2 regions of the Schinkia azotoformans genome follow, and region 1 is predicted to be linked to the other one. Evidence: riboswitches for the same ligand, from Rfam matches in the RefSeq annotation. Region 1 holds a riboswitch; the other holds the start of a gene.
The links. Region 1 has a riboswitch for S-adenosylmethionine ahead of P9E47_RS02985 (bifunctional homocysteine S-methyltransferase/methylenetetrahydrofolate reductase). Riboswitches for the same ligand answer to the same signal wherever they lie in the genome.
Positions count from the first base shown of each region.

Region 2: it holds a riboswitch for S-adenosylmethionine, as region 1 does, so the genes downstream of both, P9E47_RS10615 (methionine ABC transporter ATP-binding protein) here and P9E47_RS02985 (bifunctional homocysteine S-methyltransferase/methylenetetrahydrofolate reductase) in region 1, are expected to answer to the same signal.

Region 1 covers NZ_JARSMD010000005.1:137,219-153,778, reverse strand. The annotation lists gene P9E47_RS03035 (hypothetical protein) at 1-401, shown strand, start outside; gene spoVAC (stage V sporulation protein AC) at 419-886, shown strand; gene spoVAD (stage V sporulation protein AD) at 899-1,924, shown strand; gene spoVAE (stage V sporulation protein AE) at 1,925-2,278, shown strand; gene P9E47_RS03015 (DUF4094 domain-containing protein) at 2,300-2,506, shown strand; gene P9E47_RS03010 (DUF421 domain-containing protein) at 2,532-3,389, shown strand; gene P9E47_RS03005 (putative bifunctional diguanylate cyclase/phosphodiesterase) at 3,486-4,757, opposite strand; gene P9E47_RS03000 (helix-turn-helix domain-containing protein) at 4,887-5,090, opposite strand; gene P9E47_RS02995 (helix-turn-helix domain-containing protein) at 5,453-5,899, shown strand; gene metH (methionine synthase) at 6,064-9,480, opposite strand; gene P9E47_RS02985 (bifunctional homocysteine S-methyltransferase/methylenetetrahydrofolate reductase) at 9,539-11,380, opposite strand; SAM riboswitch class I at 11,487-11,573, opposite strand; gene P9E47_RS02980 (aspartyl-phosphate phosphatase Spo0E family protein) at 11,712-11,918, opposite strand; gene cdr (CoA-disulfide reductase) at 12,110-13,840, opposite strand; gene P9E47_RS02970 (YueI family protein) at 13,994-14,356, opposite strand; gene P9E47_RS02965 (EamA family transporter) at 14,493-15,413, shown strand; gene P9E47_RS02960 (LysR family transcriptional regulator) at 15,432-16,301, opposite strand; gene P9E47_RS02955 (EamA family transporter) at 16,346-16,560, shown strand, end outside.
Region 2 covers NZ_JARSMD010000017.1:151,085-167,644, reverse strand. The annotation lists gene P9E47_RS10620 (O-acetylhomoserine aminocarboxypropyltransferase/cysteine synthase family protein) at 1-903, shown strand, start outside; SAM riboswitch class I at 1,007-1,090, shown strand; gene P9E47_RS10615 (methionine ABC transporter ATP-binding protein) at 1,222-2,247, shown strand; gene P9E47_RS10610 (methionine ABC transporter permease) at 2,240-2,908, shown strand; gene P9E47_RS10605 (MetQ/NlpA family ABC transporter substrate-binding protein) at 2,929-3,801, shown strand; gene sufC (Fe-S cluster assembly ATPase SufC) at 4,072-4,854, shown strand; gene sufD (Fe-S cluster assembly protein SufD) at 4,876-6,180, shown strand; gene P9E47_RS10590 (cysteine desulfurase) at 6,180-7,403, shown strand; gene sufU (Fe-S cluster assembly sulfur transfer protein SufU) at 7,390-7,854, shown strand; gene sufB (Fe-S cluster assembly protein SufB) at 7,899-9,296, shown strand; gene P9E47_RS10575 (sulfite exporter TauE/SafE family protein) at 9,391-10,203, shown strand; gene P9E47_RS10570 (YunC family protein) at 10,283-10,585, shown strand; gene P9E47_RS10565 (HD-GYP domain-containing protein) at 10,743-11,867, shown strand; gene yunB (sporulation protein YunB) at 11,891-12,637, shown strand; gene P9E47_RS10555 (M23 family metallopeptidase) at 12,710-13,711, opposite strand; gene lipA (lipoyl synthase) at 13,872-14,777, shown strand; gene P9E47_RS10545 (YutD family protein) at 14,811-15,083, shown strand; gene P9E47_RS10540 (hypothetical protein) at 15,345-15,581, opposite strand; gene P9E47_RS10535 (DUF3055 domain-containing protein) at 15,727-16,014, opposite strand; gene P9E47_RS10530 (DUF86 domain-containing protein) at 16,173-16,560, shown strand, end outside.

The DNA.
Region 1 (16,560 bases):
AGGTGGAACCGGATACGATAAATAACGGTATACGACCTGTTAAAATGAGCACCTCCGAAAGTCAACAGACCATTGATCAAGATGAAGCAAATAAAGCAAAAAATATTTTATTAAAGAAGGACCAAGTAAAGTTAGTTCGTTCGGTTCAGTCAAAGGATCTTCTAATTGCTGCCGTTGAGTTAGAGCATTGGAATACCTTTAAGTCTAAAATATTAACTAAAGAAATGAAAAAAACGTTAGAAAAAGAAATAAACATAAAAAACGTTGAAGTAACAACAGATCATAAAATTTTTATTGAATTAGAAAAACTTGAGGAAAAAATTATTAACCATGACATTTCAAAAAAGAAACTGGATAAAGAATTGCAGCAAATAAATCAACTTATGAAAGAACAAACATAAAAGGGGGAAGCACTACAATGCCTAATCAAAAAAAGAAAAATCTCACACCAACGATGCAGGAGTACCAACAATATGAAAAAGAGCGGGAGACAAAACGTCCTGTTGTTAAAAATTGTATTCGTGCTTTTTTAGTTGGTGGTTTTATTTGTCTTATTGGTCAAATGATTCAAACATTTTTTATGACCTATTTTAATTTCACTGAACAAACGGTTGGAAACCCAACTGTTGCTGTTTTGATTTTTATTACGATGCTATTGACCGGCTTTGGGATTTATGACCGCTTTGCCCAGTTTGCAGGTGCAGGAACTGCCGTACCGGTGACTGGTTTTGGAAATGCGGTTATTTCTGCAGCAATTGAACATCGGACAGAAGGATTAGTTTTAGGGACAGGCAGTAATATGTTTAAATTGGCAGGTTCTGTTATTATGTTTGGTGTTTTCTCTGCTTTTGTTGTCGCTTTAATTAAAACACTTTTAACTATGTGAGGTGGTTTATAAATGTTAGTCGGACACCGTACGTGGATTTTTGAAAATAAACCAGTCATAAAATCTTCAGCTACCGTTGTTGGACCGTTTGAAGGGAATGGCAGATTAGCTGACGACTTCGATATTATCCACGATGACTTATGGCTTGAGCAGGATTCCTATGAAAAGGCAGAAAAGGTTTTTTTGGAGGAATCATGTCAAGCATCGATAAAAAAAGCGGGATTACAAAAAGAGGATATTCAATTCTTTTTTTGTGGTGATTTAAGCAATCAAATTACCTCCAGTAGTTTTGCGGCAAGGACCTTGGGTGCACCCTATTTCGGGTTATTTGGTGCCTGTTCGACTTCGATGGAAGGGTTGGCGTTGTCCGCCTTTGTTGTGAACGCAAAGGGCGCTAAATACGTATTAACCGGTGCTGTCAGTCATAATACAGCAGTTGAAAAACAATTCCGCTATCCGACTGAATATGGCGGACAAAAGCCACCAACCGCCCAATGGACCGTTACCGGTGCGGGTACAGCCGTTATTGCCGAGGAAGGGGATGGGCCATTTGTAACATCTGCAACTATTGGCAAAGTCGTAGATATGGGGTTATCTGATCCATTTAATATGGGTGGGGCAATGGCTCCGGCGGCAGTCGATACGATTGAGGCTCATCTTAAAGAAAGGAATGTCCCGGCATCCTATTATGATGTAATTGTCACGGGTGATTTAGGGCGTATCGGACATGAAATTTCCCTTGGTCTTTTAAATAAGCATGGGATTGGAGTAACGGAAGAGACATATAAAGATTGCGGAATTTTGATTTACCGGGAGGGCCAGCCTATATTATCCGGTGCAAGTGGTGCTGGTTGTTCAGCCGTTGTCACATATGGACATTTACTAAATGAAATGAAAAATGGAAATTTAAAAAGAATATTGGTAGTGGCAACAGGAGCCTTATTATCCCCACTAACATTTCAACAAAAAGAAACAATCCCTTGTATTGCACACGCAGTTTCTATAGAAACTGAAGTAGGCGCTGGAGGTGGATTATAGATGGCCATTTATTTTTGGGCCTTTGTAGTAGGCGGAGCCATTTGTGTGATGGGGCAAATTATGTTTGATGTGTTTAAGCTTACTCCAGCACATACCTTAAGTACACTAGTTTGTCTAGGAGCCGTTCTAGACGGATTCGGCCTTTATGAACCGCTCATCGAATTTGCCGGGGCGGGTGCAACTGTGCCAATAACAAGTTTCGGTAATTCTTTAGTTCACGGTGCAATGGCTGAGGCTGAAAAACATGGGATTATTGGGGTGATCACCGGGATGTTTGAGGTGACCAGTTCCGGTATATCAGCAGCTATTATTTTCGGATTTATCGGTGCAGTGTTGTTTAAGCCAAAAGGATAAGGAAAAAGGAGTTGGATCCATATGACGGTTGGTTCACAGGTGAAACAATGTAAATTTACTTTGCAAGGTATAGAACAAGGGTTACTTGGATTATCAACATTAGCACAGGAAGAGGCAGCTCGCAAAATACTTAACGAAGCAAGAGATACTTTAAATGAGGTTATTATGGATTTGGATAAACGGGTGGAGCAGCTTGAAATGGAGGAACCACAATATAAAGGACTTTAACTTCAACTAAAAGGAGTATAGTGTTATGGCAAATTGGATTGAAGTTATACTTCGTGCAATCGGAATGCTGATGTTATTATTTTTTGCCGCCAAATTAGCCGGAAAAAAGCAGGTGGCCCAGCTTTCTTATTTTGATTATATTTCGCGTATCACACTTGGTGGAATTGCAGCCATTACAATCCTACACTTGGAGGTCAACTTTTATTATGGAATTCTAGCAGTTGTTGTTTGGGTGGGGATTACATACTTACTAGATCTACTTGCCCTTAAAAGCAAAGTTGTCCGAACCTTTATTGATGGCAAGAGTACTGTTTTAATAAAAGATGGAAAGGTAATGGAGGATAACCTAAAAAAGGAACAATTTACAACTGATATGCTCCTAAAACAATTACGGACAAAAAATGCGTTTAAATTTGCAGATGTCGAATTTGCAGTCCTTGAACCAACGGGTGAGTTAAATGTGTTGCTAAAACGAGACCGCCAGCCGCTTACCCTTAAAGATTTAAATGTAAAAATACCGGATGAAAAAGAACCGCAAGCGGTTATAATGGATGGAAAAATTCTAAATGAACCATTGGCTACACTTGGATTAAATCAAGCCTGGTTAAAGACTGAACTTGATAAACAAGGGGTCGCAATCGAAAATGTGTTTTTAGGTCAAGTGGATTCCTTTGGACAGTTAACTGTAGATTTATTCGATGATAAGATACAAGTTCCAAAGCCAACAGAAATGCCCTTATTATTATCTTCAATAAAAAAGTGCCAAGCAGATTTGGAATTATTTGCACTTGCCACTGAAAATGAGGAAGCAAAACAAATGTATTCGAAAAATGCAAAAAAGGTTGAGGAAGTTATACGTAAAGTTCAAACTTTATTACAATAATTATACTAAGGGCTGTTTTAAATGCGCATTGTATTTTTGAAACAGCCATCCACTTATAAAAGAATTTTTCCTTTTGTTGATATTATGTACCAAGTATTACCTTTTAAAAAACTTTTCCAGCTCATCTGCTGGCAGTGGTTTACATAAGAAATACCCCTGTCCAATATCACATTGATGTTTTTTTAAATATTTCATTTGTTCCTGTGTTTCAATTCCTTCAGCAACGACTTTAAGATTTAATGATTTTGCCAAAGAAATAATCGCATTGACCATTAGTGAAGATGTAGAATAATTAGACATTCCAACTTCGTCTATAAAGTATTTATCTATTTTTAATGTATCGACAGGCAATTTATTTAAATATTTCAGGGAACTATAGCCCGTACCGAAATCATCAATGGCTAAACTGATACCAAATTCTTTTAAATCAAATAACTGCTTTATTTTTTCTTCCTCAGTTACCATTGAAATACTCTCTGTTATTTCTATCTCTAAAAATCTCGGGTCAAGTTGTGTTTCATTTAATAGACTTTCAATAGTTGTAACTATATTCGATTGTTTTAATTGGGAAACAGACATATTGACCGCCATTTGAATATCAGACCAGCCTGTATCGTGCCATTTTTTATTTTGTTTACATGCCTCTCTAAGCACCCATTCCCCAATTTGATTAATTAGGCCAGTCTCTTCAGCCAACGGTATAAACTTTTCTGGGGAAATAATCCCTCTTCTAGGATGATCCCACCTAATTAATGCTTCACAACCAACAATCTCCTCCGTATTTAGATCAATTTTAGGCTGATAATAGAGGATGAATTCTTGATTTTCAACCGCCTTTCGAAGCTCTAATTCTAATTCCATAATATTAGCAGATTTTTCAATCATATAGCCTTTATAAATTGAATAATTGTCTTTTCCGTTTTCTTTTACCCAATACAGCGCTGCATCTGCATTTTTCATTAGCGTTTCAATATCCTTGCCATGTTCTGGATAAATGCTTATACCAATACTACATGTTATCAATATTTCATGTTGATCAATAATAAAAGGTTTTTTCATGTGATCTAAAATATCTTTTGCAAGTTTTGAAATATTGTCTTTTCCTATACCTTTGACAAGTATAGTAAATTCATCACCGCCTTGCCTTAATACAATCGTATCATTGTCAACAAGATCTTTTAGCCTTTTTGCAACTGATACAATGAGCTTATCTCTAACTCTATGCCCAAGCGAATCATTTATATATTTAAAACGATCTAAATCTAAAAATAAGATTCCCACATTATTTTCTATATCAATCGCACGTTGCAATTCATACTCATATTTTCTGCGATTTGAAAAATGTAATAATTGATCATAGGCTAACAATGGATTCCACCTCTAATACTTAACGAAATGTAATTATGATAATTTTTCTCATTAATTTGAAATAAATTTTATGTTTAAATTTTCCGCTCAAGGTCAAACATATTCTTTTCAACTTCATTCTTATATAAGTTACTTTTCATCTATATCAAGGGCTAGTGTCTTTGTTAGCCGGTCAATGTATTTTTTTCCTGAACGTCTTCCATTTAGAATATCAGTTAGATAATTTTCATTAACTCCAATATTCTTCGCCAACTGCCTTTGTGTCATGTTCAGCTCAATGAGTCTTTTCTTTACTCTAATTCCGAAAAATGGAATGTGCTTTTTATTAGACAAATTTATCTACTCCTATTTTTATTTTTTTTAATATGCCCCCCAATGAATTATATAGTTACCTGATCTATTTAAAGATTTTTCGGCCAATTGATACTTGTTTTTCATCCTATTATTTTCCACGTTTTCAATTCAATTTTGCAAATTAAACTTGAAAATGTTACAAAAAAAGAACTAAGAATAAGTATGGAAAAAATAAAATATTTTCTAAATATTATTTTTTCCATACAGGAGTGGTAAAATTATGATGCACAACCGAATTATAACAAATTATAAACCCCATATTCGTGGGGTGTCAACTGAAAATGTCTAATTTTTTTGTCTTTATTTTAAAATAACGACACATGCTTGTGGGGGGGTAATTTATGAATGGAGTTAATGACTTTGGAGAAAGGTTAAGAAAAGCTTTAAAAAACGCGGGTTATACTCAAGCAAGGGCTACAGAAGAACTTAAATTATCTAAAAATGCTATGACTAATTATGTTAATGGAAGGATTCCTGATGCCACAATCCTTTATAATCTTTCAAAATTATTAGGACTATCGATGGAATATTTGCTGACAGGCAAAGAAACAAAAGCAAGGCAGCAAGCCACTGATGACGGTATACCTGACAGTAATTCTTTTGGAAAATTAACTGATGATGAAATCAAATTTCTCATACTATATAGGCAACTTAGCAATAAAGATAAAGCAAAAATCGAAGGAATGCTTGAAATGAAGATTTTCGAGTCACAAGAATCAAAAAAAGTGGAGTCATCTATATTTCCGAGTGGAGAAGGAGCAGAGAGTAAAGAAAAGAAACACGCTTAATTTTATCCTTTTTGATGTGTTTTCGTATCATGATCCCGGTAAAAGGGACAAAAAAGCTCCCAAAAGAGCGTTAATTTTATATAATTTCATCAAAGAAATAAGAAAAAAGTAACGATCACTGCCACGACCAATGGATAGGATAGTTACTTTTTTCTCTTGAAAGCTTAAAGTACATTAAAATAACGTGCTTCTGGATGGGCAAATACGATGGCTGTTACAGAAGCCTCAGGTTCCATCATAAACCCTTCCGTAAGTTGGATTCCAATCTGTTCAGGGCGTATTAGCTTAAATAGTTTGGCTTGATCTTCAATTTCTGGGCATGATGGGTAGCCAAATGAATAGCGTTGGCCCTGATATTTAGCCGCAAACAGGTCCTGGATTGATAGGTCCGTTGAATCAATAATGCCCCATTGGTCTCTTATCAATTGATGAACCCGTTCTGCAAGGGCTTCAGCTGTTTCAAGGGCTAATGATTGAATCGCATGACTTAATAAGAAATTGCCTTCCTCTTTAAATTTCTCTGAATACTTCCGTACATTTTTTCCGGCTGTAACCGCTAAGAAGCCAACGTAATCCATTTCACCGCTATCAACGGAGCGAAGATAGTCAGCAAGACATAAATAAGGCTCCTTGTGTTGACGTGGGAACGTAAACGTTTCGATTATTCTTGTTACATCATCTGGATCATAGATGATGACTGAATCCCCATTAGATTGGGCTGGGAAGAAACGATAAATGGCCGATGGCTGCAGAAAATCCCCTGTTTTAGCTTCCGTAAGCAAACCATCAATGGTTTCTTTTAACTGAACAGCCTTCTCATTTTTTTCCGCAAGTAACGTGGCTACTTTCCCTTTTAGTCCTAAATGGTGTCCTAGGAGCATTTGCATATTAATATAAGGTTCAACATGGGCAATCGAATACTCTTTTAAGATATGCTGTTCAAGGTCTCTTGGTTTATAAACAGGTACGTCTTTTGCTACTGTAGAACGGACATTTTCTGCTGGTACAGTAGAACGATGACGTTGATGTACTTCGACTTTTTCAGCATTTAAGGCCTCTATTTTTTCATTTATGATTTTTGTCCGTTCTTCCTTATCTTGTAATCGATTCGCTAGATCTAATCCATTCATCGCATCTTTGGCGTAGAGAACCGGACCGTCATATTCCGGAGAGATTCTTGTATCCGTAAATTTCCGTGAAAGGGCAGCCCCACCAACGAGAAGCGGAATAGAGATATTGGCTTGTTTCATATCCTGGGCTGTTAACACCATCTGTTGGGCTGATTTTACAAGCAACCCTGATAAGCCGACGATATCTGGTTTTTCTTCTTCAATCGCTTTAATTAAATTAGCTGGTGCTATTTTGATCCCTAAGTCAATAACCTTAAAACCATTATTTGTCAGGATGATATCGACTAGATTTTTACCAATATCATGGACATCACCTTTTACGGTAGCTAGCAAAACCTTGCCCTTCCCGCTGTCATTTTCTGTTGCTTCCATGTAAGGTTCTAAGAAGGAAACAGATGCTTTCATGACCTCGGCACTTTGCAGAACCTCTGCGACAATGAGTTGATTTTCGTTAAAAAGTCTGCCAACTTCAGCCATACCAGCCATTAACGGCCCATTTATAATATCAAGCGGTGAATCATATTCCTTTAAGGCAAGCTCAAGATCAGAGACTAAACCTTCTTTAGTACCTTCAACAATATAGTAGGCAAGCCTTTCCTCAAGTGTCATATCATTTTTTTGAACCGCTACTTCTTTTTTCTTATCACGATAAAGGTTGGTGAATTCCGCCAATACCTCATCGGTAGTTTCAAACAAAAGCTTTTCTGCAAGCGTAATTTCTTCTTTTGGAATGGATGCAAAGCGCTCTAGCTTTTCAGTATTGACGATCGCATAATCTAGTCCAGCCTGTGTACAGTGATATAAATAAACGGCATTTAGAATTTCACGTCCTACCGGTGGAAGTCCAAATGAAACGTTGCTGATCCCTAAAATGGCTAAGCTTCTTGGCAGTTTTTCTTTAATAAGCCGAATTCCTTTTACCGTTTCATTGGCGGAACCAATATACTGTTCATCACCTGTTCCGACAGGGAAAACAAGCGGATCGAAAATAATATCTTCAGGGCTTAGTCCATACTTATTTACTAATAAATGATAGGATCGTTCGGCAATTTCAAGTTTGCGCTCGGCTGTTACCGCCATACCAGTTTCATCGATGGTGCCGACGACAACAGCCGCACCATAGCGGTGGATGAGAGGTACGATTTTCTCAAATCGTTCTTCACCATCTTCAAGATTAATAGAGTTAATAATAGCTTTACCTTGAGAGTAGGTTAGGGCTCGCTCAATGACCTTTTCATCTGTTGAATCAATTACGAGTGGTACTTTAATTTTTTTAACGAGTACATCTAAGAAATTCTCCATATCCTCCAGTTCATCGCGGTCTGGATTTGCTAAACAAACATCGATAACATGGGCACCATTTTTCACTTGGGCTCGGGCGATTTCAGCCGCTTCATCTAATTGGCCGTCAATGATTAGGTTTTTGAATTTTCGTGAACCAATGACATTCGTTCTTTCCCCAACAAATAATGGTCTCATTGAATCGTCATAAAGAAGGGGCTCAATTCCTGAGACAACATGATGATGGGTTTCTGTAGGAATTTGCCGCGGTTCGTAGTCCTTTAAATATTCGGCAAGTGCCTGAATGTGGTCTGGTGTCGTACCACAACAGCCGCCGGCCATGTTGAGCCAGCCTTTCTCGGCAAAGCCGGCGAGTTTTGCCGCTAGTGATTCTGGTGATTCATGGTATTTACCATCTTCGTCAGGCAATCCGGCATTCGGATAGCAGCTTACCCCTGTTGTAGAAAGATCAGATAGGGAGCGAATATGGTCGCGCATAAATTCGGGTCCGGTTGCACAGTTCATGCCAATAGCTAAAGGCTTCATATGCTCTACAGATATATAAAAAGCTTCAATCGATTGTCCAGCCAGTGTTGTTCCCATTGGCTCGATCGTTCCGGAAATAATCAAAGGAATATTTTTGCCTGAAGACCAGCGTGCTTGTTCTATCCCAACAAAGGCTGCTTTAACATTGCGCATATCTTGACTAGTTTCCAGCAGTAAAAGATCAACACCGCCGTCAATTAAACCACGTGTTTGCTCCATGTAATTATCAACAAGCTCATCAAAGGTAACCCCTCCGGTTACCGATAATGACTTTGTTGTAGGTCCCATTGATCCGGCGACAAAGCGGGGCCATTCAGGTGTTCCAAATTCGTCCCTTACTTTACAAGCAAGTTCGGCGGCTACCTTATTAATCTCGTAAGCTTTTGCACCAAGCTCATAATCAGCTAAAACCAACTTTGTCGCACCGAATGTATTTGTTTCGACGATATCTGCCCCAGCTTCAAAATAAGAACGGTGAATCCATTCAATAACATGGGGAGCCGTTATGTTTAAATACTCATTACAGCCCTCATATAGTTCACCACCGAAATCTGCTGCAGAAAGATTTGCTTGCTGTAGCATTGTTCCCATTGCACCATCTATAATCAGTATTTTTTTCTTCATCTGTTCTTGCAATGTATTGTGTGACAATCTAATCTTCCTCTCTTAGCTAAGAAAACTTTTAATTTCTTGTTAGTAAATTTTTGGAGTTTTTAGTTTTTAAGTATTGCACAAGTTCAACCGAAATTTCATAGCGCATAAACGGTGTGATTAAGTAAATTCCTTTAAATAAATCGAACGCCATATCGATTAAAGATTTGGCAATCGCGATGCCTTCGATGGCAGCCTTTTCGCGGTCTGTTCCGCAATCAGCCATTCTTCTTCTTATTACATCGGTCAATTTAATTCCCGGCACCTCATTGTGAAGAAATTCGGCATTTTGGCTGCTTACAATTGGCATAATCCCAATATAAATGGGTTTTGTGATATGCTTCGTTTCTTCGTAAACGTGTAAAAATTGCTGTTCATTAAAAATGGGCTGGCTAATAAAATAATCGGCACCATGCTCAATTTTTTTCTCCAGCCTTTTAACAGCCTTATCTAGATGGCGAACATTTGGATTAAAGGCCGCTGCAACTGAGAAGGAAGTCTTTTTTTGCAGGGGTTTTCCTGAAAATGTTATCCCCTCATTAAATTGCTTAATAAGACTAATTAATTCAAAAGAAGACAAGTCATAAACAGATGTGGCACCCGGAAAGTCCCCAACCTTTGTAGGGTCACCGGTAACAGCTAACACTTGGTCGATCCCTAAAGCATCCAAACCCATTAAATGGGATTGAAGTCCAATTAAATTTCGGTCCCGGCAGGTAATGTGCACAAGCGGGCGTATTTTCACTTCATTTTTAACAATCGCTGCCATTGCCATATTGCTTATTCTTGGTGAAGCCAATGAATTATCTGCCATTGTAAGAGCGTCTATGCCGACCTCTTTTAAAGCTTTAGCTCCTTCTATGAATGCAGTAGTATTTAATGTTTTTGGAGTGTCCAACTCAACGATAACGGACCGTTCTTTTGTAACAATTTCATGCAGGTGTGGTTGAGTAGGTTTGGCTGTAACAGTAATAATATTTTTATTTTCCTTAATTTTTACATCCTTATGTGTAACAGGTGCTAGTCCCTTTAGTCTTTTGCTAACAGCTTTAATATGTTTGGGCGTTGTTCCGCAGCAGCCACCGATGAGGCGAACACCTTGATTTCTGAGGTTAACGGCACACTCGCCAAAATATTCGGCATCTGATTCATATATTAATCTCCCATCTACATAATCTGGTAAGCTTGCATTTGGATAGGCTGAAAGGAACGCTTTCTTTGGCAATGGTATTTCTTCCAACGCTTGGGTCATATGATGGGGCCCGAGACGGCAATTTAAACCGACAACATCAGCCCCGAGATCTTCAAGTTCTTTTAAGGCAATACGAAGTGGTGTTCCGTCCTGTAAGACGGCAACCTCATGAATAGAAACCTGGGAGATGATCGGTAAATCGGTTTCTTTTCGAGCAATTTCTAGAACGGTCTTTATTTCATCGAAATCGTAGAATGTTTCAAGTAATAATCCGTCTACACCTTCCATCAGAATGCTGTAGAGCTGTTCACGAAAAGACCGTTTAATTTCATCAATCGTTGCTGCACTTTTTTTAATTCCTCGTATTCCACCGAAAGTTCCTAGCACATACGTATTTTCTTTAGCAGCTTTTTTTGCAAGGCGTACGGCAGCTGTATTAATATCTTTGACCTGATCTTCGAGACCGTACCTACCAAGTTTTATATAGTTAGCGCCATACGTATTTGTTTGTATTACATCCGCTCCAGCCTTAATATAGGTTTCATGGATTTGTGTAATACGGTCCGGCTGCAAGAGGTTTAATTCTTCAAAGCAAAAATCAACACCATATGAATAAAGGAGTGTCCCCATCGCACCATCAGCTATTAAAATACGATTTTGCAAATCTTGTAAAAATCCCATGTTTTCACCTACTACCTAATAGTTTTGATTAAGTCAAACTAAAAATACGTCAAAATAGAAAAAGTCTCCTCCATTAAGAAGAAGACTTTTTGCATTGCAATTCTTCTTCTTATCTGTCTGGAATTAGCACCTGACCTTCAGGCTGGTTGCTGAGATTTCATAGGGCCAGTCCCTCCACCTCTCGAGATAAGAATATAGTTTTATACTTAGGGTAGTATTTTTGTTTACACTAATTTACTATAGTACACCGAAATTTACAAGTGATTTTTTTGAATTGTTAAATAGTATCAATTGTCAAAAAAATACCCACAACTTATTAAGGTTGTGGATATTACTCTTTACATTCTTTGGTTAATAAATTTCCAAGGTGGAGAACCTCATTAATAAGCTTGTCCAATTCTTGGCTAATCATGATTGTCCTTTTATTAGTAAAACCATATTGAAGTCCATTATTTATCATTTGTTTCCGTTTTTTTTCAATTAAAGAATTTAATGAATTTAGTTGATCTAATTGCACCTTTGTAGAAGTTGTTTCCATCGAGCAGTCCCCATTTTAAAAATAGTAATAATAGTGTAATTGAATTATAACTTTTTTTCTTCTAAATTTGATGTGAATTTGATCACAATTTGTTTACAATTTATTGAAAATATTACAATAAAGGTAAAAATACCAAAAAGGTGGAACAGGAGTTTTTTTCCTGGCCACCCTTTGTCAATGACTATAATTGCCTATTTAATTGGATTACCAACGCAATCGAATCGTGCTACACCAGAGTCATCTGTAACGATGTTACAATTTGAATCTTTTCCAGTTCCATAAACTGTGGAATAAGTTTTCCAACCACCATCCAAGTTTACTGCTTTAAATCCATTAAGTGTCAATATTCTTGCGGCGAGATAACCACGAAGACCAACTTGGCAATTCACATAAATTGGTTTATCTTTTGGAAGTTCATCAAGGTGATCACGAAGTTCATCTAGTGGTATATTTACAGCTCCTTTGATGAATCCAAGCTTCAATTCACTTGGATTACGTACATCTACAAGATAGCCGCCATTCGCTACAATATCGTCGATTTCATGCCATTGTATCGTTTCAACGGCATCTTCGATAATATTTGAAGCTACATAACCAGCCATATTCACCGGGTCTTTTGCAGATGAATAGGGTGGGGCATAGGCCAACTCTAAATCGGGCAAATCAAGCACAGATAAGCCACCTTTGATTGCGGTTGCGATAACATCAATCCGCTTTTCGACACCATCTTTTCCAATGCCTTGAGCGCCGTAAATTTTTCCAGTCTCTTTGTCAAAGATGACCTTTAAGGCGATTGGCGCTGCTCCTGGATAATAGCCGGCATGTGAACCGGGATGGATATGAATGACTTGATAATTGTTAATACATAAGCGTTTCAATGTTTTCTCATTATTACCGGTACTTGCAGCAGTATAATCAAATACTTTTGCGACTGAAGTACCCATTGTTCCACTATATTTCTCTTTTTTTCCGTAAATATTATTGGCAACAATCCGACCTTGGCGGTTTGCTGGCCATGCGAGTGGAATAGCAGTGGTGGTACCATTAATATAATCTGTAACTTCAATTGCATCACCAAGAGCATAAATATCCGGATCGCTTGTTTCGAGATATTCATTTACTTTAATATGGCCGCGTTCTCCAAGATCAAGACCAGCATCTTTTGCTAGTTCATTTTCCGGTCTTACTCCGATTGCTAATAAAATCATCTCTGTTTCAATTTCTTTTCCACTATTTAAAATTACTTTTGTACCATTATTCTGAAAAGCTTGGACACCATCTTCGAGAATGAGGTTGACACCTTTTTGGGCCATATGAGTGTGTAAAATGGATGCCATTTCGAAATCGAAAGGAGCCATTACTTGGTTTGACATTTCAACTAATGTGACTTCAATTCCGCGCTCATGAAGATTTTCAGCCATTTCAACACCAATAAAACCACCGCCGATAACGACCGCTTTCTTTGGTTTCTTATCATCCACATAGGCCTTGATTGCATCTGTATCTGGAATATTTCGAAGTGTAAATAAATTATTTGCCTCTTTAATTCCAGGGATCGGAGGGACAATAGGTCTCGCACCCGGTGATAATATTAACTGATCATAGCTTTCATCATAGATTTCCCCAGTTTTTAAATTGTGAACAGTAACCGTTTTAGCGTCACGATTGATCTTTGTTACTTCACTTAAATTGCGAATATCCATGTTGAATCTGCTTGACATGCCGTCGACAGTTTGAACTAACAGTTTTTTCCTGTCTTTTATAACTTCTCCAATATAATATGGAAGTCCACAATTTGCAAATGAAATATATTCGCCTTTTTCAAACATAATAATATGTGATTTTTCATCTAATCGTCTTAATCTAGCTGCAGCAGTTGCACCTCCGGCAACCCCACCCACGATAATAATTTTATTCCCCATGTTTATTCCTCCCAATGGAATATTAATTATTCTTTATACCTACAAGGGTATAAAGATAAGATAAACTTATCCAGAGTAACAGTCAACTCTTTTATTTATCTATTTGAATTTTATCATCCAAAGATTGGAAGTTGAATACATGTCAAGAAAATGTCATTGAATATATATATTTTCTATATCGACAGCATAATCATAAGCTAAAACTAATCCAATATCGGTCGGATGCTCCTGGTCATTTGAAATAGTAAAAGGAATATGATTATCGTTCGCAAGTTTAATGTATTTTCTTAAATATGAGTAGTCAATATCCCCATTTAAAATCATCTTGACCTTTGGATTCTGTTTAAGTAAATCTTGAATTTGACTATTAGTTCCGGATGCTCTGACTTGAGATTTTGTTAACACTGCTAAAATTCTTTCCCTTAATGTTCCTAGGAACTTTTTTCTTTCTTCGGGATTAATTTCTTTCGGACCATGGATACCTTCCTGCAAAATATTTTCAATGTCTTTCGCCAACTTAATCCATCCTTTCAGTTTTATTTCTCCATATAAGTTTTAGAATTGGTAAAAAGATAGTATTCATGTATATATATTTTAAAGAGCTTGAAATGTGATATGATTTTGATAATGGTTGGGGGGAGGGAACGGAATTTTGAAGGACAGATTATCAACATTTTTAGTTTTATTGGCTGCTGTTTTATGGGGGACGACAGGTACAGCGCAAACATTTGCCCCGCCTGATACTCATCCGATTTCATTTGGAGCGATGAGATTAGCCTTTGGTGGTACTACGTTATTACTTTTTGTAGCATTGCAAGGAAAATTGAAGCTTAAAAATTGGCCATTGAAAGAGGTTATCCTAGCTGCTTTATGTATGGCATGTTATCAACCATTTTTTTTCTCAGCTGTAAAAATAACAGGGGTCGCTATCGGAACAGTAGTAGCAATCGGCAGTTCTCCTATTTTAGCCGGCATCATGGAATGGATATTTAAAAAGACAATGCCGACAAAATCGTGGTGGCTTGCAACCGTTGTTGCCATCAGTGGATGCCTGCTTCTATTTACAACTAACGGAGCGGTAAAAGTGCAACCCTTCGGAATACTGTTGTCACTTGGAGCTGGATTATCATTTGCTACATATACATTAGTTAGTAAAGAATTGCTCAAAACACAGGCGCCGGATACCGTAGTTGCTGTCGTATTTACATTAGCAGCCATAATGTTGGCTCCATTATTATTCTTATTTGACCTATCATGGTTATTCCAAATCAATGGAATTGGAACAAGCCTTTATCTAGGTGTATTCGCAACAGGAATTGCTTATTTACTGTTTAGTAAAGGATTAGTGAAAATCCCCGCCTCCACGGCTGTTACTCTATCGTTGTTTGAACCGCTAACAGCAGCACTCTTAGGCGCATTTTTAGTCGGCGAAAATTTAACATTGACATCATGGCTTGGTGTTGCCTTAATCTTCATGGCCATTGTGGTAGTATCAATGGCACCAAAAAACAAAAGTGTTCGTAAACCTGAACAAGACCAAGAAGTTGAGTATATTAAACAGGCAACGAAATGAGAGTAAAAAAGTGGGCTATCATAAGGATAGACCCACTTGATTATTCTTTTCGATTGTTTCAATAAATTTTTCCATTGTTGATGTTAAGTAAGTATCGGCTCTTCTTATAAAAACAGTCTTTATCTTGCTGTATTTTTCAGGGAGTGTATGACAATGGATGAGTCCATTTTGTTCCATATGGGTGACTGCTGACTTTGGAACAAATGTAACGCCTAATCCAGCGGCAACACTTTGCAAGATCGTTTCTAATGTGCCGAATTCCAACACTTTCTGCGGTGTGATGTTCTGGTCCCTATCCCAAGCCTCAAGACGTGCGCGGTATCCACAGCCTTCGCTAAAGCATAAGAATGGCTCCTGTTTCAACTCTTCCAAAGAGGAGGAGTGCTTATCTGAAATGAGTACAAGCTCCTCTCGAAACACTTCATGCGATACAAGATCGGGATGAAAGTCTGATTCTGTAACGAACGCTCCGTCTAATTTATGATGCAATACCTCTTTTTCTAATGTTTCCGTCACGCCAGTAAATAAAGATAAATCTACATTTTTATATTTTTTAATAAAGGTAGACAATATTTTCGGTAAATGTATGACAGTTTCAACGGTTCCGATGTCTAATTTTCCAGATGGTTCTTCTTTACTTTGAACGGCTTTTTTCATTTCAGCGGTTAACAATAATATTTTTTTACTATAGGCCAGTAATTTTTTCCCCTCTGGTGTTAAACTCATCCCACGACGATGGCGGTTAAACAATGGGGTATTCAGTTCCTGTTCGAGTTTCTGAATCCTCATTGTTATATTGGATTGCACGTACTTTAATTCTTTTGCTACTTCAGAAATCGTTCCTTTTTCCGCCACCATCTGAAAAATCTCTAAATCTTTAAATTCCATGATGATCCACCTTTAAATTTTTATATAATTTCATAATATCAAAATTGCGATATTCAACATTAAGCTGTTTACTTGGAACAATTACGGCTATTGTTATTACAGTTGGGGCATCTTTGTTTGGAGTTTTACCTGTCCCTTCAGCGGAAAATATTCTAGCAGTAAGCCCGCATTTATTATTTATGATTATATTCCCTGGAGCGATTGCGCTCGTTGGATGGAATATTGGTGTGACTATTTTATCACCTTTAAATGCTTTGTT
Region 2 (16,560 bases), on a different contig from region 1:
GAAAACTTCAAAGCAGCGATTACAGATAAAACAAAAGCCATTTTCGCTGAAACAATTGGAAACCCTAGCTTATATGTATTAGACATCGAAGCAGTGGCAAATATTGCCCACGCGGCAGGTATTCCTTTAATCGTTGATAATACTTTTGCAACACCATACCTTTTAAGACCAATCGAATTTGGAGCTGATATCGTTGTTCATTCAGCAACAAAATGGATCGGTGGAAATGGTACGACACTCGGCGGAGTCATTATTGATGGAGGAAAATTTAATTGGAATTCACCGAAGTTCCCAGGCTTTACCGAGCCGGACCCAAGCTATCATGGTCTAGTTTACGCTGAAGCTATTGGTGCAGCTGCTTATATTATTAAAGCTAGGGTTCAATTATTGCGTGACATTGGTCCGGCATTAAGTCCATTCAATGCATTCCAACTAAGCTTAGGTTTAGAGACATTACATGTCCGTATGAAAGAACATATCGCAAACACTAGAAAAGTAGTGGGATACTTACAAAACCATCCTGCTGTTGAGTGGGTATTATATCCGGAACTGGAAAATCACCCTTCACATGCTTATGTTTCAAAATACTTACCAAAGGGTGCTGGTTCAGTAGTTGTATTTGGAATTAAAGGTGGACGCGAGGCAGGAAGAACCCTAATTAATAACGTAGAGCTTTGGTCGCACGTAGCAAATGTCGGCGATGCTAAGAGCTTAATTATTCATCCTGCAAGCACTACCCATTCACAATTAAATGAAGAAGACTTGAAAAAATCAGGTGTTTCTGAAGACTTAATCCGTCTATCAATTGGTATTGAAAATATTGACGATATTTTAGAAGATTTAGAGCAAGCAATTGAAAAAGCAACAGGAGTTACTTCAAGCCTAACTAACGCTGCAAAATAGTAAAATATGATTAATAGATGGAAACAGTTAACATTGACATAAAGTGGTTATCCATGCTAAACTTTCAAACATGCTAATATTTTAATATAATAAATCTTTAAAACTCTTATCAAGAGAGGTGGAGGGATGTGCCCGATGAAACCCGGCAACCGTCAAGTGACATGGTGCCAATTCACACAGATGAGAGAAAGGAATCTACCAAGCCTTTCTGCCCGTCTGCAGAAAGGCTCTTTTATTATAGCTCTCTTTAAGTTATATTTTAGTATTATGAGTGTTGAAAGGTGTATAATAGCATTTGGAAGAAGGTGAACGTTTAGCATGATAACTCTTAAAAATGTCGAAAAGATTTTTAAAACAAAAAATGGTGAAGTAAGAGCTGTTGATCATGTTGATTTACAAATCAACCAAGGTGAAATCTATGGAATTATCGGATATAGCGGTGCCGGAAAAAGTACGTTAATTCGGTTATTAAATAGACTAGAACAAGCAACAGCCGGTTCAGTCGAAGTGGCTGGGCAGGATTTGACAAAAATAAGAGGGGCTAATTTACGAAAAGCTCGTCAGGAAATTGGAATGATTTTTCAGCATTTCAATTTATTATGGTCAAGAACTGTAAGAGAAAATATTGCATTTCCTCTTGAAATAGCAGGTGTAGATAAAGCTGAACGAATGAAGAGAGTAGATGAACTGATTAAGTTGGTTGGTTTAGAAGGCAGGGAAGATGCCTATCCATCGCAGCTAAGTGGAGGTCAAAAACAAAGAGTCGGGATCGCAAGAGCTTTAGCCAATCGCCCAAAGGTTTTACTTTGTGATGAAGCAACTTCTGCGTTAGACCCACAAACAACAGATCAAATCTTAGACTTACTTGTGGATATTAATAAAAAACTAGGGCTAACCATTGTTCTAATTACTCATGAAATGCATGTGATTCGCAAAATTTGTCACAATGTGTCAGTCATGGAAAACGGTAAAATTGTTGAGCAAGGGTCTGTCTTGGAAGTATTCCGTAAGCCGCAACAGCCGATTACAAAACGTTTTGTTAATCAAGTGACAGAGCCTGAGGAAACAAAAGAAACAATTGAACATGTATTAAAGAAATATCCAGATGGTCAAGTTATCCAGTTAACATTTGTTGGGGATGATGCTGAGCAGCCGCTGATCAATCAATTAATCCGTAAATTTACAATTAATATAAATATTCTTCAAGGGAAAATTTCGCAAACGCAGAGTGGTGCATATGGGACATTATTTATCCATCTTGATGGAAGTCCGGATGAAATCAAGGAAGCGATCACCTTTATAAGAAGTCATAAAGTTGATGTGGAGGTGATTGACCATGCTTGAGACATTACTTCCGAATGTAAAATGGCCTAAAATGTGGGAAGCGACTGTCGAAACATTATATATGACAGGTATTTCAGTATTTGCTACATTTATTATTGGAATAGTCCTCGGTTTGCTGTTATTTTTAACTGCGAAGGGTAATATTTGGGAGAATAAAACGATTAACTCGATCGTAGCTGCATTAGTCAATATATTTAGATCGATACCGTTTATTATCCTTATTATATTACTGATTCCTTTTACAAAGTTTTTAATTGGCACAATGCTTGGTGCGAACGCTGCCTTGCCAGCCCTTATCATTGGTGCAGCCCCATTCTATGCAAGGATGGTGGAAATCGCCTTACGTGAAATAGATAAAGGGGTCTTAGAAGCAGCGCGGGCAATGGGAGCAAAAACAAGCACAATCATTTTTAAAGTATTATTACCGGAGTCCATGCCGGCTCTTATATCAGGGATTACAGTAACTGCCATTGCCCTTGTCGGATATACAGCGATGGCTGGTGTTGTAGGTGCAGGCGGACTTGGAAACCTAGCCTATTTGGAAGGATTCCAACGCAATCATAATGATGTAACTATTTTTTCAACGATATTAATTTTAGTAATTGTATTTATCATTCAGTTTATTGGTGACGTAGTCACTTCTAAAATAGATAAAAGATAAAATAATAGGAGGCAAATTAGATGAAGAAACTATTACTTTTAGTTACAACACTTTTTGTAGTTTTTGCTCTTGCAGCTTGTGGTGGAGGCAATGCTAAAAAGGAAGAAGCAACTGGGGGAAACCAAGAAGGAACTGCTGAACAAACAGAAAAAACTGAATTAACTAAATTAGTTGTGGGTGCATCAAACGTTCCACATGCTGAAATTTTAGAAGAGGCAGAGTCTATTTTAGCTGAAAAAGGAATCGAATTAAAAATCGTTCCTTTCCAAGACTATATCTTACCTAATAAAGCGTTAAATGATAAAGAAATTGATGCAAACTATTTTCAACATATTCCATACTTAGAAGCGCAAAAGAAAGAATTTGGTTATGACTTCGTCAATGCTGGTGGTATTCATATCGAACCAATCGGTATTTATTCTAAAAATTATAAGTCACTTGAAGAGCTTCCAGAAGGCGCAAAAATTATTATGAGTAACTCGATCCCTGACCATGGCCGTATTTTATCGATGCTTGAAGAAAAAGGCTTAATTAAGTTAAAAGAAGGTATTGAAAAAACAACAGCAACTTTAGATGATATTATTGAAAATCCAAAAAAATTAAAGTTTGTTGCTGATGTAGAACCTGGTTTATTGCCACAAGTGTATAACAATGGTGAAGGGGATGCAGCGTTAATCAATGCTAACTATGCATTAGATGCTGGCTTAGACCCTGCTAAAGACCCAATCGCTGTTGAATCACCAGAAAATAACCCATACGTTAACGTGATTGCTGTTCGTAGCGGTGATGAAAGTCGTGAAGAAATCAAAACTTTAGTAGAAGTTTTACAATCACAAGAAATTGCTGATTTTATTAATGAAAAATACCAAGGTGCAGTTATTCCTGCAAAATAAAAAAGTAAAAATAGGCATGAGGATGTTGAAACTATCCTCATGTCTATTTGTGCTGAATGCATGTTTTATCGAATATTACAAAAACTAGAAGAAATAGTGGAAATATACTTTTTAAACATTTTAGTATAAAAAGTATCATTAACAAAATAACTCATGGTTGATAAGTATTATCTTTTGGTATAGAATTAGAATGAGAATAGATTGAGAATGAAAGCTCCTTTTATAAAAACGTTGTAAATAAAGGGACTAGTATAATATGGAGGTATTAAAATGTCATCTACTTTATCAATTAAAGATCTACATGTTGAGATTGAGGGAAAAGAAATTTTAAAAGGTGTGAACCTTGAAGTGAAGGGTGGAGAGATCCATGCGATCATGGGTCCAAACGGAACAGGTAAATCAACCCTTGCCTCGGCAATCATGGGACATCCCAAATATACGGTAACTAAAGGTAGTATAACATTAGATGGACAGAATGTGCTAGAGATGGCAGTAGATGAGCGTGCTCGTGCGGGCTTGTTTTTGGGTATGCAATATCCAAGTGAAATCACGGGTGTTACAAATTCCGACTTTTTAAGATCTGCAATAAATGCTCGTCGTGGTGAAGGAAATGAAATTTCATTAATGAAATTTATTAAGTCTATGGACAAAACAATGCAGTTTTTAGATATGGATATTAATATGGCTCAACGCTACTTAAATGAAGGTTTCTCTGGTGGAGAGAAAAAGCGAAATGAAATTTTGCAATTAATGATGTTAGAGCCAAAAATTGCTATTTTAGACGAAATTGACTCTGGTCTAGATATTGATGCGTTAAAGGTTGTTTCAAAAGGAATTAACGAAATGCGCGGAGAAAACTTTGGCTGTCTAATGATCACTCACTATCAGCGCTTATTAAACTATATTACACCTGATGTTGTTCATGTTATGATGCAAGGCCGTGTTGTTAAAACTGGCGGTGCTGAACTGGCTGAGCGTTTGGAAGCAGAAGGATACGATTGGATCAAAAAGGAACTAGGAATCGAAGACGAAACAGTGGAGACAGAAGCGTAATAGCAGTGAGGAGGAATTTTGATGACAGTCGAAACTAAACTTCCATACGATGCTGAGTATGTAAGTCAATTTTCAAAAAATCTTGGAGAACCTGAATGGTTAACAAATATACGTCTTGAAGCTTTGCAGAAAGTAGACCAATTACCACTGCCAAAAGCTGATAAAACAAAAATTGATAATTGGAATTTCACAAACTTCAAGCATGGTTTAAAAAATGAAAAAATACAATCTTTAGAGCAATTACCAGAAGAAATTAAAGCATTAATTAATAGTGATCAAGCACAAAAACAAAATTTGCTTATTCAACGTAATGGCTCGTTAGCATATACTGTTATATCAGAAGAACTTAAAAATCAAGGTGTTATTTTCACGGATATTGCTACAGCAGCTTCTACCCATGGTGAACTACTACAGAAATATTTTATGACAAAAGCAGTAAAAGTGGATGAACATAAATTGACGGCTTTACATGCTGCTTTAATGACGGGCGGTACTTTTATTTATGTTCCGAAAAACGTTGAAGTGAAAGAACCGTTGCAAGTTGTTTATTTGCAAGATGAAGACGTGGCACTTTTCAATCATGTCATCGTAGTGGCAGAGGATAATAGTGCTGTTACCTATATCGAAAACTATTTATCATTTAATGAAACAGAAAATGTTGCTAATATTATTGCTGAGGTTATTGCTGGTACAAATGCAAACGTTCATTATGGTGCTGTTGATCACTTGGCAACAGGAATGACAGCCTATGTGAACCGTCGTGGTGTTGTAGGTCGTGATGGACGTATTGAATGGGCATTAGGACAAATGAATGATGGCAATACAGTTTCTGAAAACATTACGAATCTAAAAGGCGATGGTTCCTATGCAGATTCCAAAACTGTGACTGTTAGCCGTGGCGAGCAAAAACAGAACATTACAACGAAAATTGTTCATTTCGGTAAAAACTCAGTAGGCAATATTTTAAATCATGGTGTAGTAAAGGACGAGGCTACTTCCATTTTCAATGGAATTGGTAAAATTGAGCATGGTGCAACAAAATCGAATGCTGAGCAAACATCGCGTATTCTGATGCTAAGTGAAAAAGCTCGTGGCGACGCAAATCCAATTTTATTAATTGATGAAGATGATGTAATGGCAGGACACGCAGCATCAGTGGGACGAGTTGACCCAGTTCAACTTTACTATTTAATGAGCCGTGGTATTCAAAAAGTGGAAGCAGAACGCCTAATCATACATGGATTCTTAAGACCGGTCGTTAATGAATTAGCGATTGAAAATGTAAAAAATCAGCTAGTTGAAGTGATTGAAAGGAAAGTTCGATAATGAATATTCAAGAAATCCGTAAACAATTCCCGATTCTTCACCAGCAAGTTAATAATCATCCGTTAGTATACTTGGACAGCGCTGCTACATCGCAAAAGCCGGTACAAGTTATAGAGGCGGTAGACCGGTATTATCGTGAATATAACTCTAACGTTCATCGCGGTGTACATACACTAGGAACTTTAGCAACAGACGGATATGAAGGCGCACGCGAAAAGGTTAGAAAATTTATTAATGCAAAAGCAGTTCAAGAAATTGTGTTTGTTCGTGGTACAACGACAGGAATCAATACTGTGGCTGCAAGTTATGCTCGTGCAAACCTGAAAGAAGGCGACGAGATCGTTATCACGCCAATGGAGCATCATAGTAATATTATTCCTTGGCAGCAGGTTGCTAAGACTTCGGGTGCAACGTTAAAGTATATTCCACTTCAAGAGGATGGTACGATTGCCTTAGCAGATGTTGAAAAAACAGTGACGCCAAATACAAAAATTGTTTCAGTCATGTACGTTTCTAATGTGCTCGGGACAATCAATCCAGTGAAGGAAATTGCGGCCATTGCTCATAAAAATGGGGCCGTTATGGTTGTCGATGGTGCCCAAAGCACGCCACATATGAAAATTGACGTTCAAGATTTAGATTGTGATTTTTATGCTTTATCTGGTCATAAAATGTGCGGACCAACAGGAATCGGTGTATTATACGGAAAGAAAGCTTTACTGGAAAAGATGGAGCCGATTGAGTTCGGTGGAGAAATGATTGATTTTGTTGATTTGTATGATTCAACGTGGAAAGAGCTCCCGTGGAAGTTCGAAGGTGGTACACCCATCATCGCAGGTGCGATTGGTTTAGGTGCAGCGATTGACTTTTTAGAAGAGATCGGAATGGATAATATTGCTGAGTATGAGCATAAGCTAGCACAATATGCGATGGAAAAAGTGGGTGGAGTGGAAGGTGTAACGATTTATGGACCGAAAGAAAGAGCTGGTCTTGTTACATTTAATATTGATGATGTCCATCCACATGATGTGGCAACAGTATTAGATGCAGAGGGAATCGCCGTTCGTGCGGGACATCATTGTGCACAGCCATTGATGAAATGGTTAAAAGTATCGGCAACTGCTCGGGCTAGCTTTTATCTATATAATACTGAAGAAGAAATTGACGTCTTTGTTAAGGCATTAATAAAGACAAAGGAGTATTTTGGAAATGTCCTCTATTAATAAAAATATTGATTTGGATTCACTGTATCGCAAAGTGATTATGGATCATTACAAGAATCCGCGTAATCGTGGAGTAATGCAGGATGAAAGTGATATTAAGATTAATATGAATAACCCGACTTGCGGTGACCGAATTCAATTGCAATTGAAGGTTGAAGATGGAATCGTAACGGATGTTAAATTTGATGGAGAAGGCTGTTCCATTAGTATGTCATCTGCATCCATGATGAGTCAGGCTATTAAAGGGCAAAAGATTGAAAAGGCCCTGCGGATGGCTGATGTTTTTTCAAAAATGATGCTTGGTGAAGATTATGATGATACTGGTTTGGATCTTGGTGATATCGAAGCGTTGGCGGGAGTTGCCAAGTTTCCGGCTCGTATCAAATGTGCGACATTATGCTGGAAGGCAATGGAGAAAGGTCTTCATGAACACGAAGATCATGAACATTAAGAATCAGCTTTTCTCTTACACCCAATTTAGGAGGGGATATTAAGATGGCAAAGAAAATGCCGGAGATCGGCGATTATAAATATGGCTTTAAAGATAAAGACGTTTCTATTTTCAGATCGAAGCGTGGATTAACAGAAGAAATCGTAACAGAAATTTCAAAAATGAAAAAAGAACCACAATGGATGTTAGATTTTCGCTTAAAATCTCTAGAATTATTTTACAAAATGCCGATGCCACAATGGGGCGGGGATTTAAGCGAGTTAAACTTCGATGAAATTACGTATTATGTTAAGCCTTCAGAGAAGTCCGAGAAATCTTGGGATGAGGTTCCTGAAGAAATTAAGAATACGTTTGATAAACTAGGTATTCCTGAAGCAGAGCAAAAATATTTAGCAGGGGTTTCTGCTCAATATGAATCTGAGGTTGTTTATCATAATATGAAGGAAGACCTTGAAAAACTAGGTATTGTTTTTAAAGATACTGATTCTGCATTAAAAGAAAATGAAGATATCTTTAGAAAATATTTCGGAACAGTTGTCCCGCCTGCAGATAATAAATTTGCAGCCCTTAATTCAGCTGTATGGTCTGGTGGTTCCTTTATCTATGTACCGAAAGGTGTAAAGGTAGATACACCGCTGCAAGCGTATTTCCGTATTAACTCTGAGAATATGGGACAATTTGAACGTACACTCATTATCGTTGATGATGATGCATCGGTTCATTACGTTGAAGGCTGTACAGCACCAGTTTATACAACAAACTCCCTTCATAGTGCGGTTGTAGAAATTATCGTTGGTAAAAATGCATACTGCCGTTATACAACAATTCAAAACTGGGCAAATAACGTTTTCAACCTTGTTACAAAGCGTACAACAGTTGATGCCTACGGTACAATGGAATGGGTTGATGGCAACATCGGTTCTAAGCTGACAATGAAATATCCAGCCTGTATTTTGAAAGGTGAAGGCGCACGTGGTCTTACACTTTCAATTGCGATTGCTGGTAAAGGACAGCATCAGGATGCTGGTGCGAAGATGATTCACCTAGCACCGAATACTTCATCCACTATTGTTTCTAAGTCCATCTCTAAGCATGGCGGAAACGTAACCTATCGTGGTGTCGTACACTTTGGCAAAAAGGCTGATGGCTCTCGTTCAAACGTTGAATGTGACACATTGATTATGGATAATAAATCAAAATCAGATACAATTCCATACAATGAAGTTCATACAGAAAATATTTCGCTTGAACACGAAGCGAAAGTTTCAAAAGTATCAGAAGAACAGCTCTTCTACCTAATGAGCAGAGGTATTTCAGAACAAGAAGCTACAGAAATGATCGTAATGGGCTTTATCGAACCATTTACACGTGAACTTCCAATGGAATATGCGGTTGAAATGAATCGTTTGATCAAGTTTGAAATGGAAGGGTCTATCGGCTAAACTAAATATGTTTAACCAATTAATGTAAGACTCGAGGCTAATCAAATAGCCTCGAGTCTTGTTATATTCATAAGGTAATAGGTGGTGAAGTATGATGGAATGGATTATTTTGTTTTTTCTTGGTTTGTTTTCAGGGGTTGTTGGGAGTTTAATTGGTTTAGGTGGAGGCATCATTATTGTGCCATCGCTATTGTTTCTTGGCACCTATACAGACTGGATTAGCAATGTAACGCCGCAAATTACGGTTGGAACCTCTTCGTTAGTTATTATTTTTACCGGTTTATCGTCGACGTTAATGTTTATGAAGCATAAAACAGTCGATTATATCAGTGGCTTACTCTTTTTTATTGGGAGTGCTCCAGGGTCAATAATTGGGGCGATGACGAACAAATATTTAAATGCGGAAGAGTTTAGTCTTTATTTTGGACTTTTTATGATATTTATTTCGTTTACTTTAATGATTCGGGGGAAATTGAAGCCTGTTTCCGCTTCTACGAGCCGCTTTAGGATTAGTAGAACGAATGTGGATGTAAAAGGGAATACAGATACATATAGCTTTAATATCTTTTTTGGAATTTTTATATCTTTCGTCGTTGGTTTTCTAGGAGGAATATTTGGAATTGGTGGTGGCTCATTAATGGTTCCGGCCATGCTGTTAATATTCAGATTTCCTGCGCATATTGCAATTGCAACATCAATGTTTCTTATTTTTCTTTCTTCAACAGTCAGTTCATATACCCATTTTACGCTTGGGAATATAGACTGGCTGATCGCGATTGCCTTAATTCCGGGCGCATGGATTGGAGCAAAATTAGGAGCGATTATTAATCAACATTTAAAAGCTGAAACATTGGTTAAAGTTTTACGTGTTACTTTAATTTTGATTGGCATCCGTTTAATTTTATAATCCTTGAAAAAAAGGACAGACACCCATACCAATTCTTCAAATGATCATAAATTGATTATGGAAAGGATGTGGTATTTGGATGATTAAAACGGAGCCTATTTTCATAAATGATCACCAATTTACAGCTATTACAATTGCGCTGCCGAAAACAAATTTTATGGCGGTGACAAGTGATAAAGGATATATTATGTGCGGTGCTTTAGATGTAGCTTTATTAAATGAAAAGCTGAAGGAGAGAGGAATTATTGCAGGGAGAGCAGTAGGGGTTCGGACGATTGAACAACTGCTAGAAGCACCTCTCGAATCTGTTACGATCGAAGCTGAAAATCGCGGTATTACAGTGGGAATGCAAGGCAAGGATGCTTTGCTTAAAATGATCTGAAATGCTTGACTGAAGTGTCTGAGTCTGTATCCAGACACTTTTTGTTTTCAGCAAAATTCGATAAAATTCTATTTCTTCCGACTAAATTTTGGTATGATAATAATCAGTGAGAAGTAGTATTGATTATTTTTTAGTTAGATAGGGGTATGGTAGTTTTATGAGATTATTATCAACAAAGTCATTACAAAGGAATATGACACTCGCCAAACCTATCTATAATGGAAAAGGGCAGGTTTTGGTAGGTGAGGGAGTACCGCTAACTCCTCGAATAATTGATCGTCTCATTGAGTTAGGAATAACGTATGTTTACATAAGCGACCCTTTTACAAATGATATCGAGCTAAAATCACCAATCTCAGAAAAAACTAAGAAAGAAGCATTTCAGACAATTGAACAGACATTTGAAGTTGTAAAAAGTGGAAAATCGCTTTCAAATGTATTTCTTTTCGAACAGCTTGGTAAAAAGTTTTCGTTTGTAGTTCAAGATATTTTGAATCAAATAAAAAATCATACAGATGTCATTTCGTTATTATCTGAAGTATCAGCTTATGATCATTACATATTCACACATTCATTGAATGTTACGATTTATAGCCTTGCACTCGGTGTAGAACTGAAGCTGCCAGAGCGGAAGCTAGAAGAGCTTGGAATGGGAGCCATGCTTCATGATGTGGGAAAGATGCTCGTTCCATATGATATTTTGACGAAACCCGGGAAATTAACAAATGAGGAATTTTACGTTATACAGAAGCATGCTGAAGATGGCTTTAATATTTTGAGGAATATTCCTAATTTGCCGTTAGTTGCTGCTCACTGTGCATACCAGCATCATGAGCGGATGGATGGAAGTGGATACCCAAGGTCATTAGTCGGGGAAGATATTCATTATTATAGCCGTATTCTAGCGATTACGGATGTATATGACGCTGTAACATCCAATCGAGTTTATCGTCAAGCATTGCTTCCACATGAGGGTCTGGAAATTTTATATGCAGGTGCAGGGACGAAATTTGATTTAACTATGATTGAAGCCTTTCGGAGATCCATTGCCGCCTATCCAACAGGGTTATCAGTTCACCTAAATGATGGCCGAAAAGGGATTGTTATTAGACAAAACACCGGCACAAGCGAAAGACCGGTGATTAGAATTATTGAAGATCATGGAGCCCGTGTGCAAACACCATACGAATTAGACTTACTGAAAGAACTCTCCGTTGTTATTGTTGAAACAGATACAACCTTATTAGGAAAAAATGAAATAGTCCCGCCTAAACAAACATAGATTGTTGTTAAGGGGGGATTTTTTTGGCTAAATTCAGGCGGCGTTTTCCTAGGAGAGGACCCTTACCTACTAAAACTGTATTTATTATAACGTTTGTTATCTTTACCCTTTTTACTTTTCAAGGGTTATGGATTATAAATAAAGGCATTGAACCGACGTTAATGAGTATTGCTGAAAGCAAGGCAGAGCAATTTGCAACGTTAGCCATTAACGAAGCATTAAGAGAAAAAATTGCAGAGAGTGATAAGCAAATTGAGGATTTAGTCATTATCGAGAAATCAGAGGACGGCAGAGTCTCAACTATCGGATGGGATACGGCGCAAATAAGAAATTTTTTATGGGAATCAACACAAGTAGTGCAAGATTATTTGCATGCAATTGAAAGAGGAGAAATTCCTCCGTCTCGTTTAACGGGGGAACATATAACAATGGATCAAAAAGGGATAATTGCAGAAATTCCATTGGGTCAAGCAACTGGAAATGTGTTATTGGCAAACTTAGGTCCAAAGATCCCAGTTCGGTTTTCAATGGTTGGTGAAGTAAATACAGATGTAAAAAATGAAATGACTGAATATGGAATTAATAATGTCTTAATAAAACTATTCGTTAATGTAATCGTAAAAATTCAAGTGATAATTCCATTTAAATCAAATATGATAACCGTTTCAACAAATATTCCAATAGATATACGAAATATCAACGGAGAAGTACCGTACTTCTACAATAGTGGTGAAGGAGGAGAACCCTCGATAGAAGCACCGCTGCCTTAATATTATATTAATTTTGGGGGACGGCTGACCGCAAAAGAATTGCGGCAGCCCCTATTTTATTCTAATATTAATTTATTTCTTCTTCCTTTGCTGTCTTTCCTGTCTCTCCCAGTTACGCAACGAAGGATACGGATCAAAGGACCATTCTGTCATGCCGTTATCTTTATAGATTCCGTAATGCAAATGTGGCGGGAACTTTCCAGATGTACCTGGAGGGCCATAGCCGGAACTTCCAACGTAGCCAATCACTTCGCCGGCTTCAACTAATTGGCCAGGCTTTAATTTACCCTCAAAACCGGATAAATGGGCATAGTAGTGATAATTATTATTTAGATCACGAATACCGACTCTCCAGCCGCCGTATTTATTCCAGCCTTTTAGCTCAATGACACCATAACTTGTAGACCGGACAGGGGTCCCGTACCCGGCAAAAATGTCAGTGCCTTCATGGATGCGAATGCCGCCCCATCCTCTTCTGTCGCCCCATGTGCTTCGGTAGGAATAATTCCATCTTAATGGTACCGGAAAAGCATGTTTATCCACAATGTCTAAACCGTATTTTTCAAATAAAAGAGCATTGTTTATGATAATACCGACAGCTTTGTCTCGTTTGTAATACTCCCAAAGCGCAATTTTTATATTCTTTTTATCAAAACCAAAGTCAGCTATATAATTGGCAAATGTAAATAAAACATCCTCGTCATCATTTTGGTCTGCTAATCCATCTCCATTTCCATCCAAGCCAATGCCTCCGAAAAACTGAATTGTCTTTGCGTTCGTATCATTTAATTCTGGGTTTAGAGGGCCAGCCCATTGTCGTGGAGAAAAATATATTCCAATAAACCCTTGTTCCTTAGGGATATCCTTTCGAGCACGCCGGGTGCTCCGTTCATATTGGTCGATGGCACCTAAGTAGTACCAAGGGATTTGCGTGATGGCTTCTACTTTTTTATATAAGGCTAATCTTTCGTTATAAATATCTTCGGGTTTCTTTTGTGTATTTGCTTTTGTAAGGTCTGGATCTATACTCAGGCAAAATAAAAGTAAGAGTATAAAAATGACAGTCCGCTTCACAACGTCAAATTCCCCTTTCGCAAATGAATTACTATTTATAGTTTGCAAAAAAACCAAAAATTAATAGGTGGAAAATGGAGTCAAATATTCGAAAAGTAGAAAAGGTGAGTGCATTATGGTAAATTGAACACTATACAATCTATCGTTTGGAGTGATGTAAGTGAAAGACAATCATGTTCCTAATAGAAAACCTGAATGGCTAAAAATTAAGTTAAATACAAATGAAAACTATACAGAATTAAAAAAATTAATGCGGAATAAAGAATTACATACAGTTTGTGAAGAGGCAAAATGCCCGAATATCCACGAATGCTGGGGCGAAAGAAGAACAGCGACCTTTATGATCCTTGGTGATGTGTGCACAAGAGCATGTCGATTCTGTGCGGTTAAAACAGGTCTTCCAACAGAAACGGACTTGGAAGAACCAAAACGGGTTGCTGAATCAGTGAAAGTGATGAATTTAAAGCATGTTGTCATCACAGCCGTTGCCCGGGATGATTTAAATGACGGCGGTGCATTCATTTTTGCTGAAACTATAAGGGAAATACGAAAAAGTTCGCCATTAACTTCAATCGAAGTTTTGCCGTCAGATTTAGGGGGAAATATCGAAAGCTTAAAGCTTTTAATGGACGCCAAGCCGGATATTTTAAACCATAATATTGAAACAGTTCGAAGACTTTCTGATCGAGTTCGTTCGAAAGCGAAATATGACCAGTCTTTGAAATTCCTTTATAATGCCAAACAATTTCAACCGAGTGTTCCAACGAAATCGAGCATTATGATCGGATTAGGGGAAACAACGGAAGAAATCATCGAAGCCATGACGGATTTACGGGCACATGATGTTGATATTTTGACGATTGGTCAATACTTGCAGCCGACGAAAAAGCATCTGTCGGTGGAAAAATATTATCATCCGAATGAATTTACCGAGTTGAAAAAGACTGCTTTTGAAAAAGGCTTCAAGCATTGCGAAGCCGGGCCGCTTGTAAGGTCATCTTATCATGCCGATGAGCAGGTAGAAGCAGCTGCTAAAAATGCTGAAAATAAAGAAAACTATGCCTGAGATATGGTGAAATAAGGGATAAGAGGTGAGAGGATGTTAATCAACGGGGTACAATATGAGCTCGTAGAGGATTACCGAAATGGATTTAATGAAGATGCGATCAAAGAACGTTACAGTGATATTTTAAATAAATATGATTATATTGTTGGTGATTGGGGTTATAATCAATTGCGTTTAAAAGGATTTTTTGATGATTCCAATCAAAAGGCAGCACCAGATACGAAAATTAGTACACTGTCCGAGTATCTGTATGAGTATTGCAATTTTGGCTGTGCGTATTTTGTTATAAAAAAATTAAAAAAGTAATAATTACACCTAAATATTCTGTATTTCATAAGTCGGATATTGCGACCGATCTTGATCGGACAACGTGATAAATTAATGATTTTATACAAACCACAAGTCTCTAAGCGTTAAAACCCGAATGTAGTCTTACTTCCTGAAATACCCAGATGTTCATTCGGGTTAGCTTAGAGGCTTGCTTTCTTGCAATTACTTTTGTATTGTCCGATCACAATTGGAAGCGATATTCGGCTTGTGGAATACCACTCCAACTTGATAATACATTTACGGTGTTGTATATGGCAGCTCGTGATCTGTATCTGGATCATCATGCGGTGGATGGGCACCGGGATATTGCCTTGGAGAATCTTGATGCATCGATTTGAATTCATAGTTGAAAGCACTATATCTACGCTGTCCTTCTTCCCAAGGAGTACTTTTCAGTTCTACCGGCTCATCCTGCCTAATTGGACAACCATAGGCCCCATCTGGAAATTCTTCTGCAGTCAAAAAATTCCTCATCGTTTCAACATTAGAAAAATCCGTATATTGCTCACGTTCTGTACCTTTTTTCTTCCAAAAACCCAAAGAAACCACCTCCTATAGATAGAATGGTCTATAAAAGATGGTTTCATGTGGTGAAACTTAATCCAATTTACTGTACTAGTTATACTGAAGTGATTTGCTTTAGAAAATGATGAAGCTCAGCTGCATCCTCTTCATCTAAATTGTAAATATGTTCAAGATACCCCGGTTCGTCTAAATCATCCTTCCCGATAATCGCAAAACGATGGCTTTGAATATCAAGAACTATATTTTTTCCGTAAAAACGGTCTGTTTGAATGACAGCCAAATCAAATCGTTGTTTAGATCCCATAAAACTTATAAATCGTGTTTTAGTTTCTTCAGTATCATCATATAGATAGAAAAAATCTGTAATGATAATCCCCTCCATTTTGATTCTTAGCTTACTGTGCTTTATTTTACAACAACAACCATCTCTTGTCGAAAATTAGTTGAAATAATGCTACAATAAAATATACATTACGATAAATTAGGTGTAGTAAAATGGTAAACCTATAAAAACAAATAATTTTTAAGAGGTGTATTGCGTTGTATTTTGTAGATCGTGAATTTCTCGAACAGCTATTGCAACATATTGAAAAAAATATTGCTATTTTAAAGGAAAATTCAAATTGGGATGGCCCCCTTGAAAAGCTTGCCCTTGAGCGAGTTGTGCATATTTTAATTGAGTCAATTTTGGATGTTGGTAATACATTAATTGATGGATTTATTATGAGAGACCCAGGCAGCTACGAGGATATCATTGATATTTTATTAGATGAAAAAGTAGTGAAAGCCGAGGATGAAGTTCCATTAAAAGCAGTCGTTGCTTTTCGTAAAATCCTGATTCAAAATTATTTAGATATTGATCATGATCAAATTTTACAGAGCTTAAAAGAAAATATTGTAAAAATTGAACAATTTCCTAATCAGGTCC